DNA from 3 places in the Pseudomonas sp. P5_109 genome. Region 3 is predicted to be linked to each of the others. Evidence: predicted binding sites of a transcription regulator. Region 3 holds the regulator's gene; each other region holds the start of a gene.
The links. Region 3 encodes FliA, which starts transcription of late flagellar genes. Its sites were predicted from a motif close to CTAAAGTTTNNNNNNNNNNNGCCGNTAA; they were not measured.
Positions count from the first base shown of each region.

Region 1: QMK54_RS18405 (methyl-accepting chemotaxis protein) is a predicted target of FliA. The motif match lies at 2,131-2,158, and genes of this name have one in related genera.
Region 2: QMK54_RS25365 (flagellar protein MotY) is a predicted target of FliA. The motif match lies at 1,516-1,543, and genes of this name have one in related genera.

Region 1 covers NZ_CP125380.1:4,111,077-4,115,566, reverse strand. The annotation lists gene QMK54_RS18415 (MFS transporter) at 1-1,072, opposite strand, end outside; gene QMK54_RS18410 (LysR family transcriptional regulator) at 1,178-2,065, shown strand; gene QMK54_RS18405 (methyl-accepting chemotaxis protein) at 2,235-3,215, shown strand; gene QMK54_RS18400 (multicopper oxidase domain-containing protein) at 3,298-4,490, opposite strand, start outside.
Region 2 covers NZ_CP125380.1:5,720,243-5,724,732, reverse strand. The annotation lists gene rnt (ribonuclease T) at 1-406, opposite strand, end outside; gene pyrC (dihydroorotase) at 403-1,449, opposite strand; gene QMK54_RS25365 (flagellar protein MotY) at 1,609-2,514, shown strand; gene QMK54_RS25360 (argininosuccinate synthase) at 2,644-3,861, shown strand; gene QMK54_RS25355 (hypothetical protein) at 4,011-4,490, opposite strand, start outside.
Region 3 covers NZ_CP125380.1:1,784,872-1,789,361, reverse strand. The annotation lists gene QMK54_RS07965 (protein phosphatase CheZ) at 1-770, opposite strand, end outside; gene QMK54_RS07960 (chemotaxis response regulator CheY) at 792-1,163, opposite strand; gene fliA (RNA polymerase sigma factor FliA) at 1,331-2,071, opposite strand; gene fleN (flagellar synthesis regulator FleN) at 2,068-2,898, opposite strand; gene flhF (flagellar biosynthesis protein FlhF) at 3,015-4,343, opposite strand; gene flhA (flagellar biosynthesis protein FlhA) at 4,355-4,490, opposite strand, start outside.

The DNA.
Region 1 (4,490 bases), 2.3 Mb from region 3:
AGCTGTAGGCGATGACGATCACCAGAAAGTCAGAGGGATCGTTCACCAGTAACAGAGTGGCGATGCCGGCGCTGTGCAAGAGCATGCCGAGGGCAAACAGCCGCTTGGCGCCCATCCGGTTATAGACCCGGCCACAGATCAGCATCGCGATGAACGCGCCGATGGCGTAGAGGATCATGAACATCCCTGTCAGTCGGGCGCTGAAGCGCAGGGTGTTTTGCAGGAAGAAGAGGCTAATCAAGTTGACCCCCGTGAATACACCGGGAATCGCGTAATAGATCAAGATGGAGGTGCTGAGTTTTTTGCTTTTGAGCAGGCTCAGTTCAATGATCGGTTTTTTGCATGTGCGGTAGTGCAGCCCGTACAGCACGACGAAAGCAACGCCGGCCATCACGAAGAGGGCGGCCACCCATGCCGGAGCGTCGCCGCCATACAAAGACATGCCCATCAGCAGGCTGCCGAGTGCCGCGCTGACCAGCAGCAAGCCCTTGATGTCGGGCCGGGGCAAACTCGTCGACCGCGCTTCGTTGATCCAGGACCAGGACAGCAATGCCGCGATCAGCGAGAACGGGATGTTGCTGTAAAACACCCAGCGCCAGGAGCTGCTGTCGACGATGATGCCGCCGATGGTCGGTGAAATGGCGGGCGCAATCAGGGCAACGGCCATGACCAACGTGGATACTTTCGCCCGCTGCTCGCCCTTGAACAGGTTGAACGTCAGTGCCTGTCCGACAGGAATCAACAGGCCGCCGCCAATCCCCTGGACGAAGCGCCAGATCACCAGCTCGTTGAAACTGTTGGCCAGCCCACACATCCACACGGAGGCTGTAAACACGATCATCGAGGTGGTGAGGATTTCCCGACTGCCAAAACGACCGGCCAACCAGGTGCTGACCGGAATGATCAGTGTCAGCCCCAGAATATAAGCGTTAGCCACCCAGGCAACGTCTGAAGTACTAACGTGCAGCGCTGCCGATATACTCGGTAATGCGACTGCTGACATAAAGACGTTAATGCAGTCTATAAAAAAGCCGATCAGAAATATCAGTGCAACTTTGTAGCGATAGGTCATGTTGTTTCCCCTTTGCCGCAAAGCATAAGGGGGGTGGACTTGAACTGTCGATACGACTATCCTTGAAACAATGTTTGACGGGATTTAACAGTGAGCCATATTTCTATGCACACTCATCTTAATCGGGTCCAGACATTCTTGGCCGTGGTCGATTTTGGTTCTTACACCAAGGCTGCCAATTACCTGAACATCAGCAAGGCCATGGCCAGCCTGCATGTCAAGGCGCTGGAGGAAGTGCTGTCAGCGACGTTGTTGATTAGAAATACCCGAAATATATCCCTCACCGAAATCGGTCAGGACTTTTATGAAGAATTCAAAGGTATTGTCGCGGACATCGATAACGCTTTCGACAATATATTAAAAGGGCGTAATCGGGTGTCCGGAAAGTTGCGCTTCAGTTCCACCGGCGAATACGGCGAGGCCTATATTCTTCCATTGATACCGCAATTTATAGAGCGCTATCCGGAAATAAAACTCTGTTATAACTTCAACTCGTCACTCAATGATCTGGTGGCGGAAAAGTTAGACTTGGTAATCCGTTTGGGCAATTTGGCGGACTCGGCTTTCAAGAGCCGTAAACTGGCGGATTATGAAATTGTCCTGGTGGCTACCGAGACGTTTCTTGCACGTCACCCGGTGCAGAATCCTCAGGACCTGAATTCGGTGCCGTGGATCGCCAACAGCAACCTGCAGGCACCGACCCAGTGGACGTTGCGCCATCCGCACTTGGGGACTGTCGAGATCAACGGGATCAATCAGTTTGAATCCAACTCTTCCACGGCCATCCGCTCCATGACGTTGTCGTCGCTAGGCGTCTCGGTGCTGCCCGCCTGGGTGATCAAGGACGATATCGCCAGCGAGCGGCTGATCCGGTTGTTGCCCGACTATTCGCTGCCCTCGCAGTCCGTCAACGTGGTGTTTCCCAACAGCCCGCATTTGCCCCACAAATCGAGGGCATTCATCGATTTCCTGTTGCTACATCTGGCGCAGTAAGCACCAAATAAAAGGTTCTTCACGCATTCCCGGGAAACTGTAGGAGCCGGCTTGCCGGCGATGGACTCAAGTGCGCCGCGTATATCCGGTTTACGCGCGTTATCGTTAACAGCCATCTGTGCTGTTCAGCCTGTTGGGGCCTAAACGGCTTGCGCAAAGGTTGAGCGAGATGACGGGTGTGATCAGGACCATCGCCGAGGGTGAGGGCAACCTTCGTCAACGTCTGGACACCACGCGAATGGCCAACGATGAGACCGGTGACATGGGGCGCTGGATCAACAGCTTCATCGATAATCTGGACTCGGTTGTCGGGCAAGTGGTGAAGGCCAGTCGCACCGTCGGTGCCACCAACCAGATGATGTTGGGGCGCAGCCAGGAGGCTGGCGTCACTTCGGCCGAGGTGGCCGACGCGGTGCATCACATGATGATTATCGTTGAAGACCAATTGGGTGAGATCCAGCAGGCCTCTGCCAGCGCCGAGCAAATGAAGCAGGCAATGGACGAGGTCGTCACCCGTGCCCGCGAGCAGTTTCTCGCTGTGCAGGCAGGCACCCAGTCGATTCGGGATGTGGTCGAACGCTCTTCTTCAAGCGTGCAGTTGCTCGACAGCCGCATGACGCACATCGGCAACATTACCGGCCTGATCAGTGACATCACCAACCAGACCAATCTGTTGGCCCTCAATGCCGCCATCGAGGCCGCGCGCGCCGGCGAACATGGGCGAGGTTTTGCGGTGGTTGCCGATGAGGTACGCAGTCTCGCCTCACGCACCTCTCGGGCTGCCGATGATATTCGACAGATGGTCGAGGGCTTGCAGAACGAAACGCAAACCGCCGTCAGCTTCATGAAGGAGGGCGTCAAGGACGTCGATAACAGCTTGCGCCTGGCCGAAGATGCCTCCTCGGAAAACGTGCAGTTGCATCAAGCGGTGGAAAGTATGTTTGCGATCATTCAGCAGCTCAACAAACGCAGCCTCGATTACGGCAAGACGATCAAGCAGGTCGACCAGTCTTCCGCGCAAATGCGTCAGACGGTGGTGGTGTTGCAAGGCAGTGCCGAGACCGTGAGGCTCAATGCCAATAAACTGCAAAAACTGGTGGGGCAGTTTGAGGTGAGCAACAACAGCAACGCACGCGTGGCGGCTGCTTGAAAAGGCAGGCGAGGGCGGGGTGACCATGACGGTAGCCCGCATTTTCGAAGGGAACATGCACCGGCAGGTTTGACAGGCGACGCTAGCCTTTGCCTCCGCTGACACTACTGCCGCCACTACCGCTGCCACTGCCGCTATTGTTGACCTTGACCTGCGGCCCGACGCCATCTCCGGTACGGAATGTCGGTAACGCAACCGAGTTGACGAATTTCACGCCGTCCCAGCTGGGTAATGGCGTGGGCATCAACTGGAACTGGCCCGGGTGCTCGGAGTCCCAGCGCAGCAGCATCGACGTGTCCTCATGCTGTGTGTTGTGGCAGTGCTCCATGTAGGTACCGACAAATTCACGGATGCGCATGGCTATTTCGACATTGTCGAGGCTGTCAGGATCGGAACCTATGCGGTAGACATCCTTGCGCGCCCATTTTTCCCATTCTGGTGGTTTTTTGCCACCTCGACTGAGAATGATCCCTTCCTCGAAATGCACATGCACCGGGTGAGTCCAGCCATTGCCGCCGTTCTGGATCTTCCAGATTTCCAGCGTGCCTTCACCCTTGAACCCAGCCGGTGTCGGGCCGTTGGCCAGTTGTGGCGCAGCGGAAATCCGGCGCGGGTCCATGTTGAAGCCTGGGCCGCCATCGGTCTTGATCGTCCAGGGCGTTAGATCCGTGCCATCGGAGCGGCCAAAGATAAAGGTGCGGTGCCGCGCCTGGGCAAGTCGGGCGATATCGGCAGGGTCATCACGGTGCAAGGGCAGCGGGATCATGACCTTGCCCTCGGGCTTGCCAGGCTTGGCGGGCTCGAAGTCGGCCGGATTCATGCTGACATCCTGGCCGGCGTAAGGCTGGACGTTCAGTTGCATGAACGCGCCCACGCCCGGGTCGCCGTTGATCCACTGTGGCCCGTGGCTGGTTTGCCTGACGACGGGCAGGTACCTCCCGGAAAGTACATCGGCCAACGGAACGTCACGCTTTGGAAGCTTGCCGTTTTCATGCTCCTCGAGGTTGACGAAGAAAATCTTGTCGCCCGGCTTGATGCCGTTCTTCGCGAAGTCGACGACGATGTCATAGCGCTCGGCTACGCCCAGCATCGGCAGGATGGCATTGTTGTCCTGTTTGTCGCCGTCGCCATCGAGGTCCAGGCTGCCATCGAACGGCACAGCGTGCTCCATGATATTGCCGTCGTTGGCAATCATGTGGAACGGCACCCGGTTATATGAAACCCCGGAGTTGTTCGGGCCGGGAAACTCGCCGCCATTACCATTGACCTGTCGCA
Region 2 (4,490 bases), 3.0 Mb from region 3:
TGCTGTTATGCCCGACCAGGATCGCCCGTTTGCAGCCATTGGCCTTGAGGGCCTTGCGCACGCCACGGAAGATATCGTTCAGGGCAGACTCTTCGCTCACGGCCATACGCAGCGGGTGATCGAGCTTGATCCCGGTGAACTCCAGGGCGGCCGCTTCGATGTTCGCGCCTTCGAACGGCTCGACACGGAAGAAGTAGGTGTGATCCGGGTAGACAAAACCCTTTTCATCCATGGCGATGGTGGTCGCGGCGATCTCCAGCAGGGCATCGGTGGCCGAATTGAAGCCACCGGTTTCTACGTCGACGACAACCGGCAGGTAACCACGAAACCGCGCTGCCATTGGATGACGGGAACCGCCTCCGCCACCATTGCCTTCCAGTTCGTCGTCGAAATGCTCTTCACTCACGCGTGTTCCTCCAGCAGGCGCCAGCGCAGTTTTTCACCGGCGCGCAGCGGGATAACGGTCAGCTCGCCAAATGGCAGGCTGGCAGGGGCGGTCCATTCTTCGCGGACCAGGGTGATGCGATCGGTGTTGGCCGGCAGGCCGTAGAAACGCGGGCCATTGAGGCTGGCGAAGGCTTCGAGCTTGTCCAGCGCATTGCGCTGTTCGAAGGCTTCGGCGTACATCTCGATCGCCGCGTAAGCGGTGTAGCAACCGGCGCAACCGCAGGCGGCTTCCTTGGCATGCTGGGCGTGGGGCGCCGAGTCGGTGCCGAGGAAGAACTTCTCGCTGCCACTGGTAGCGGCGTCGAGCAGGGCTTCCTGGTGGGTGTTGCGCTTGAGGATCGGCAGGCAATAGAAGTGCGGCCGAATCCCGCCCACCAGCATGTGGTTGCGGTTGTACAGCAGGTGATGCGCGGTGATGGTCGCGCCAACGTTGGCCGAAGCCGCGTTGACGAACTGCACGGCGTCCGCGGTGGTGATGTGTTCGAAGACCACTTTGAGGGTCGGGAAACGCTCGACCACACGGCGCATGTGCTCATCGATGAAGATTTTTTCGCGGTCGAACACGTCGACATCGCCACGGGTGACTTCACCGTGGATCAACAACGGCATCCCGACTTCGGCCATGGCCTCGAGTGCAGGGAAGATCTTGTCGATGCTGGTGACGCCAGAGTCCGAGTTGGTGGTCGCGCCGGCCGGGTACAGCTTGGCGGCGTACACGAATCCGCTGGCCTTGGCCTCGCGAATCTCTTCAGGCTGGGTGCGGTCGGTCAGGTACAGGACCATCAGCGGCTCGAACGGGCTGCCGGCCGGGCGGGCAGCGAGAATCCGCTGGCGATAGCCGTCGGCTTCGGCCGCGTTGCGCACTGGTGGAACCAGGTTGGGCATGATGATGGCGCGGCCAAAGGTGCGCGCGACATCCGCAACGGTATTGGTCAACACGGCACCATCGCGAAGATGAATGTGCCAGTCGTCGGGACGCAGCAGGGTCAGGCGGTCGGACATGAGGGGATTCCAGGCGGGTCAAACTGAGGGGAATGCTACCGGAAAAGACTCTTGCAGGCACTCGCTATCAAGTTTTGCGGGAAGCTTCCGATATCCAACAGGTATGCCGTAAACATATGTGTGTCGGTCTTTTTGTTGTAGAAGCCAGTGGAGCCCCCCGTGCGCCAGCGTTATTTAGCCTTGCTCAGTGTGTTTGCCAGCCTTCCCGCGATGGCGCTCACTTTCCAGACTCGCCTGGAGAGCATTGAGTGGACGGTCGAAGGCGACAAGTTCGAATGCCGCCTGACGCAGCCGATTACCGACTTCGGTTCAGGCGAATTCGTACGCAAGGCCGGTGAGCAGGCAACGTTTCGTCTGAAAGCCTATAACCCGATGATGGGCGGCGGTTCGGCGACCTTGCTCGCGGCTGCCGCACCGTGGCAACCGGGGCGTGACGATATCAACCTGGGCACGGTGAGAATCGGCAGCGGCAATGTATTGTTCAACAGTTCACAGGTTCAGGCCGGGCGTCTGATCAGTGGCCTGATGGACGGTCGCAGCCCGGTGGTTCGCCATTCCTCGGGGGATGGGCGGGTGTCGGAAGTACGTTTGTTGCCGGTCCGGTTCACCAAGGCATTTGCCGACTACCAGGGTTGCGTGGCGAAATTGTTGCCACAGAATTTCGAACAGGTGAAGCAATCCGAAATAGGTTTCCCCGGCGGCGGAATCGAACTCGACAGCGCAGCAAAAGCCAAGCTGCAGGTGATGCTGGAGTACATGAAGGCCGATCCGACGGTCAATCACGTCGAGCTCGACGGTCACTCCGACAACAGCGGCAACCGCCTGACCAACCGCGACCTGTCGCGGCGCCGGGCCCTGGCCGTGATGGAGTTCTTCAAGGCCAACGGCCTCCAGGAGTCGCAAATCACCGTGCGTTTCCATGGCGAACGTTATCCGCTGGCGCCTAACTCCAACAATGCCAACCGCGCGAAGAACCGTCGGGTAGCGGTACGCCTGGAGCGTGGAGCGCCCGCGGAGCAAGTCGCCCCGCAAGCAACGAAAGCGGCCACTTCGGCAACTTCCTGACTATTCGGTCATCGTCGCCCTCTCGACATAATCTGTCGCTTCGTCGTCATAAGCTGTCGCGCCACTGTAAATTATTCTGCATGAGCGGTAGACTTCCCGGCTTTCCGTAGAACCCCGTGGAGTGATGGCATGGCGGACGTAAACAAGGTCGTTCTGGCGTATTCCGGCGGCCTGGACACTTCGGTGATCCTCAAGTGGCTGCAGGATACTTATAACTGTGAAGTGGTGACCTTCACCGCTGACCTGGGTCAGGGCGAAGAGGTCGAACCTGCACGCGCCAAGGCTCAGGCCATGGGCGTCAAAGAGATCTACATCGACGACTTGCGCGAAGAGTTCGTGCGCGATTTCGTTTTCCCGATGTTCCGCGCCAACACCGTTTACGAAGGCGAGTACCTGCTGGGTACCTCCATCGCTCGTCCGTTGATCGCCAAGCGCCTGATCGAAATCGCCAACGAAACCGGCGCTGACGCCATTTCCCATGGCGCCACCGGCAAAGGCAACGACCAGGTTCGTTTCGAACTGGGCGCGTACGCCTTGAAACCCGGTGTGAAAGTGATTGCCCCTTGGCGCGAATGGGACCTGCTGTCCCGTGAAAAGCTGATGGATTACGCCGATAAGCACGCGATCCCGATCGAACGCCACGGCAAGAAGAAATCCCCGTACTCCATGGATGCCAACCTGCTGCACATCTCCTATGAAGGCGGCGTGCTGGAAGACACCTGGACCGAGCACGAAGAAGACATGTGGAAATGGACCGTCTCCCCGGAGAACGCTCCTGACAAGGCGCAGTACCTGGAACTGACCTACCGCAACGGCGACATCGTCGCGCTGGACGGCGTCGAAATGACTCCGGCCACCGTGCTGGCGACCCTGAACCGTATCGGTGGCGAACACGGTATCGGTCGTCTGGACATCGTCGAGAACCGTTACGTGGGCATGAAGTCCCGTGGCTGCTACGAAACGCCTGGCGGCACCATCATGCTGCGTGCCCACCGTGCGATCGAATCGATCACTCTGGACCGCGAAGTGGCTCACCTCAAAGACGAGCTGATGCCCAAGTATGCCAGCCTGATCTACACCGGTTACTGGTGGAGCCCTGAGCGCCTGATGCTGCAACAGATGATCGATGCGTCCCAGGCCCACGTGAATGGCGTCGTGCGCCTGAAACTGTACAAGGGCAACGTGATCGTCACTGGCCGTAAGTCCGACGAGTCGTTGTTCGATGCCAACATTGCCACTTTCGAAGAAGATGGCGGCGCGTACAACCAGGCGGATGCCGGGGGCTTCATCAAGCTCAACGCCTTGCGCATGCGCATTGCGGCGAACAAAGGTCGTAAGCTGTTCTGAAACCTTTGAGGTCGTGATGGATGCCTGATCTCGTCCTGGACGAGGTCAGGCACCTGAAAACGGGGTGTGATGCCTGTTCCTGCGTTGTCTGTTGTTTTCGTTTGCGCTGACGAATTCCTGTTTTTCTCCTGCCAGCATCCTGTCCTGTCCTACACGTTGTTGTTTGCCGGTTGTCCGGCTTGATCAATGACCGTCAACCTGTGCGAGCCCGTATTGTAGGCGATGTAAAAGGCCGGATTGCGCTTGCTGGTCTGCTGTGAGTGCTTTAGCACACTGGCTTTCAGTAACGCCTGCGAAACGACACTAGTGACAAATAGAATCATGTATGGCGTCTTTTCCCGTGGCCTCTGGATTTTTTCCAGCAGCGCTCCAAATTCGACCTCCTTGCTCATCCAGCGTGCATCAATGATGTACAGGTCTTTTACAAAGTCCGGTAACTGAAGTTGATGCTGAACGAAGGCAGTGGTGAATAGGCCGATCTCCGATGGCGGGTCCTGTGCGCCGCAAGGTGTCCTGGTTGACGGTTGGTCATTCGTTGAGGTTTCCAGAGTGGGTGCCTCAGGCGCCTTCAGGGAAGCCTTCTTTTCCGAGCGCCCAGCATCATCCATGGCCTTCATGAAGTGTTTTCC
Region 3 (4,490 bases):
AACAAATCGTCCACATCGTCCTGACCGGACACAACGTCTTCTCTTTTATCGGCATGAATCTGCGGACCTTCACCCTGAGAGAGATGTTTTTGTGGATCTTTTTCAGCAAGCATCGCTTCACGGTCATGTTCGATGCCCGCAAAGCGGTCCACCTGGCTGGCCATGAGCACGAGCTTGAGCAGGTTGCTTTCAACTTCGGTGACCAACTGGGTCACGCGCTTGATCACTTGCCCCGTGAGGTCCTGGTAATCCTGGGCGAGCAGGATGTCGTTGAGGTTGCCCGACACCGCGCGATTGTCCGTGCCGCTGCGTGCCAGGAAGCCGTCGACCCGCCGGGCCAATTCACGGAACTCCTCGGCGCCGACTTCACGACGCATGAAGCGTCCCCAGTCCGTACTCAAGGCCTGGGCCTCATCCGCCAGGCTGTTGACCAGAGGCGTGGCACTTTCCACCAGATCCATGGTGCGATTGGCTGCGGCCTCGGTCAGCTTGACCACATACCCCAGGCGCTCGGCGGCATCGGTGATCTGCGACACTTCTTCGGCTTGCGGCATGTGCGGGTCAATCTGGAAATTGACGATCGCGCTGTGCAGCTCGCGGGTGAGCTTGCCCACCTCCTGATACAGGCCGCGGTCACGGGTCTGGTTGAGCTCATGGATCAATTGCACCGCGTCGCCGAACTTGCCTTTTTCAAGGCTCGCGACCAATTCGACGGCGTGTTTTTTCAGGGTCGACTCGAAATCGCCCAATGAAGATTCGTTATTGCCCATAGCTCCCCCGTGGCGCACTCATCAACCGATGCGTTCGAAAATCTTCTCGATTTTTTCTTTCAACGCCTGGGCCGTGAAGGGTTTGACCACATAGCCGTTAACGCCGGCCTGGGCCGCTTCGATGATCTGCTCACGCTTGGCTTCAGCGGTCACCATCAGCACCGGCAGGTGCTTGAGCTTCTCATCGGCACGCACGTGGCGCAGCAGATCGATACCGGTCATGCCAGGCATGTTCCAGTCCGTTACCAGAAAGTCGATGCTTCCGCTGTTGAGCACCGGAATGGCGGTAGTGCCATCGTCGGCCTCGACGGTGTTGGTGAACCCAAGGTCACGCAGCAGGTTCTTGATGATCCGCCGCATCGTTGAGAAGTCATCAACGATGAGGATTTTCATGTTCTTGTCCAATTCGACCTCCAAGCAGTCTTAAACGCGCCCAGCACCTGGACGCGCCATTTCAATCAATCCGGCAAAGCACTCAATGACTGTATGGAGCACAACAGATCGAGACCGGGGTAGTTCAACACCACACCAGCCTCGTTCGCAGTGTCCCCACACTGCCTTCAGCGCGCTCGCCACTCCCCCAAACGCCCCCGCAAACGGGCCGCGCACTGGCTGTGTAACTGGCTGACCCGCGATTCGCTGACCCCCAGGACCTCACCGATTTCCTTGAGGTTCAACTCTTCGTCGTAGTACAGCGCCAACACCAGTCGCTCACGCTCCGGCAAATTGGCAATCGCATCCGCCAGCGCAGCCTGGAAGCGTTCATCTTCCAGATCGCGTGACGGCTCGAGATGAGCACTCGCGCCATCCTCGTGCAGCCCTTCGTGTTCGCCGTCCTGCAACAGGTCGTCGAAACTGAATAAGCGGCTGCCCAGCGTGTCGTTCAAAATTCCGTAGTAATCGTCGAGACTCAATTGGAGTTCGGCCGCAACTTCGTGATCTTTAGCGTCACGGCCGGTTTTCGCTTCAATCGAGCGAATAGCGTCGCTGACCATGCGCGTATTGCGGTGAACCGAACGAGGCGCCCAGTCCCCCTTGCGCACTTCATCGAGCATGGCGCCGCGGATTCGAATGCCCGCGTACGTCTCGAAACTGGCGCCTTTGCTGGCGTCATATTTGGTAGACACTTCAAGCAGGCCGATCATCCCGGCCTGGATCAGGTCTTCGACCTGGACACTGGCCGGCAAGCGCGCCAGCAAGTGGTAAGCAATGCGTTTAACCAGCGGCGCGTAACGCTCGATCAGCTCGTACTGCGCATCACGAGCTGATTTTTTGTAGAGGTTGTAACCGCTGGCTGTCATAGCACAGGTCCTGCTGTCTGCTGCACGAGACGCTCGACGAAAAACTCCAGGTGCCCGCGCGGGTTGGCCGGCAGCGGCCAGGTATCGACCTTCTGCGCGATGGCCTTGAACGCCAGCGAGCACTTGGAGCGCGGGAACGCCTCGTAGACAGCGCGCTGCTTCTGCACGGCCTTGCGCACGCTTTCGTCGTAAGGCACCGCGCCGACGTATTGTAGGGCGACGTCGAGGAAGCGATCCGTGACCTTGGTCAACTTGGCGAACAGGTTGCGCCCTTCCTGCGGGCTCTGGGCCATGTTGGCCAGGACGCGGAAGCGGTTCATGCCGTAGTCGCGATTGAGCAACTTGATCAAGGCGTAGGCATCGGTAATCGAGGTCGGCTCGTCGCACACCACCAGCAGTACTTCCTGGGCTGCGCGAACGAAGCTGACGACCGACTCACCAATGCCCGCGGCGGTGTCGATCACCAGGACGTCGAGGTTGTCGCCGATATCACTGAAGGCCTGGATCAGGCCAGCGTGTTGCGCAGGGCTCAGATGAACCATGCTTTGTGTGCCGGATGCGGCCGGAACGATACGAATGCCGCCTGGTCCCTGCAGCAGTACATCGCGCAGTTCGCAGCGGCCCTCGATCACGTCGGCCAGGGTACGTTTGGGTGTCAGGCCCAGCAGAACGTCGACGTTCGCCAGTCCCAGGTCGGCGTCCAGCAGCATGACGCGCCGGCCAAGCTCGGCCAAAGCCAGGGACAAGTTCACTGACACGTTAGTTTTCCCGACGCCACCTTTGCCGCCGGTCACCGCGATCACCTGTACGGGATGCATGCTGCCCATGTTATTTCTTTACCTTGTCTTGCATAGACGGAGGCCACATTACTGGCTGCGCGTTCACAAACGGAACAATGCATGGCAGACCATCGATGTAGGTACAAAAACGATTCATTATTACCTCAGCCAACCTGCTTGGTCGGGCTGTGGTAGATGTCAGCGAACATGTCAGCCATGGCTTCCTCGCTGGGTTCTTCCTGCATTTGCACGCTGACGGCGCGACTGACCAACTGATGACGGCGCGGCAGATGAAGATCATCCGGAATCCGCGGACCATCGGTCAGGTACGCCACCGGCAGCTCATGACTGATGGCCAGGCTCAACACCTCGCCCAGGCTTGCCGTTTCATCCAGTTTAGTCAGGATGCAGCCAGCGAGCCCGCAACGCTTGTAACTATGATAAGCGGCGGTTAGAACCTGTTTCTGGCTGGTGGTTGCCAGGACCAGATAATTTTTCGCGCGGATGCCACGACCGGCCAGACTCTCAAGCTGCATGCGCAGGGCCGGATCGCTGGCCTGCAGGCCGGCGGTATCGATCAGCACCACGCGCTTGCGCAGCAATGGCTCCAGCGCCTGCACCAGGGACTGGCCCGGATCGACGTGGGTCACCGACACATTGAGAATGCGCCCCAGGGTCTTGAGCTGCTCCTGGGCACCGATGCGGAAGCTGTCCATGCTCACCAGCGCAATGTTCTGCGCGCCATACTTGAGCACGTAACGGGCCGCCAGCTTGGCCAGGGTGGTGGTCTTGCCCATGCCGGCAGGACCGACCATGGCGATCACACCGCCCTCTTCCAGTGGCTCGACTTCCGGGGTAACGATCATGCGCGCCAGGTGCGCCAGCAGCATGCGCCAGGCCTGACGGGGCTCCTGGATTTCAGTGGTCAGCGCCAGCAAATCGCGCGACAGCGGGCCAGACAGGCCAATACGTTGCAGGCGACGCCAGAGATTGGCCTGGTCCGGACGGCTGCCTTGCAGCTGATTCCAGGCCAGGGACCCGAGCTGGACTTCCATGAGTTCGCGCAGGCTGTTGAGCTCGAAACGCATCGAGTCGAACGCGCGCGGGTCCACGCCAGCGGATGCCGGTGCAGCGGCCGGTGCGGGACGACGAGGTTCGGCGTACGTTGGTTCGATCAATGGTTCGGCGGCGGTCAACGGCAGGCCGGCGAACAACTGACGGTTGGTGCTGTTGTCGCTCTCGCCCTCGCCACGCAGGCTCAATTCGGCCTGGGCGGTGACGATCCGCGACTGCGTCTTGCGCAGCTCGTCTTCGAGTTCCATGTTCGGAACACGCGGCGCCAGCGCCGACAATTTGTAGTCCAGCGCAGCCGTCAGCTCGACCCCGCCGGCGATCCGGCGGTTGCCGATAATGGCGGCATCAGCGCCCAGCTCATCGCGAACCAGCTTCATGGCCTGACGCATATCGGCGGCGAAAAAACGCTTAACTTGCATAAACCACTACCTCAGCCGTTGGGCCCTACTGTCGCAACGATGGTCACTTGCTTGTTGTCAGGGATTTCCTGATAAGCCAACACGTGCAATCCCGGGACTGCGAGCCGGCCAAATCGCGAGAGCATCGCGCGAACCGGACCGGCCACC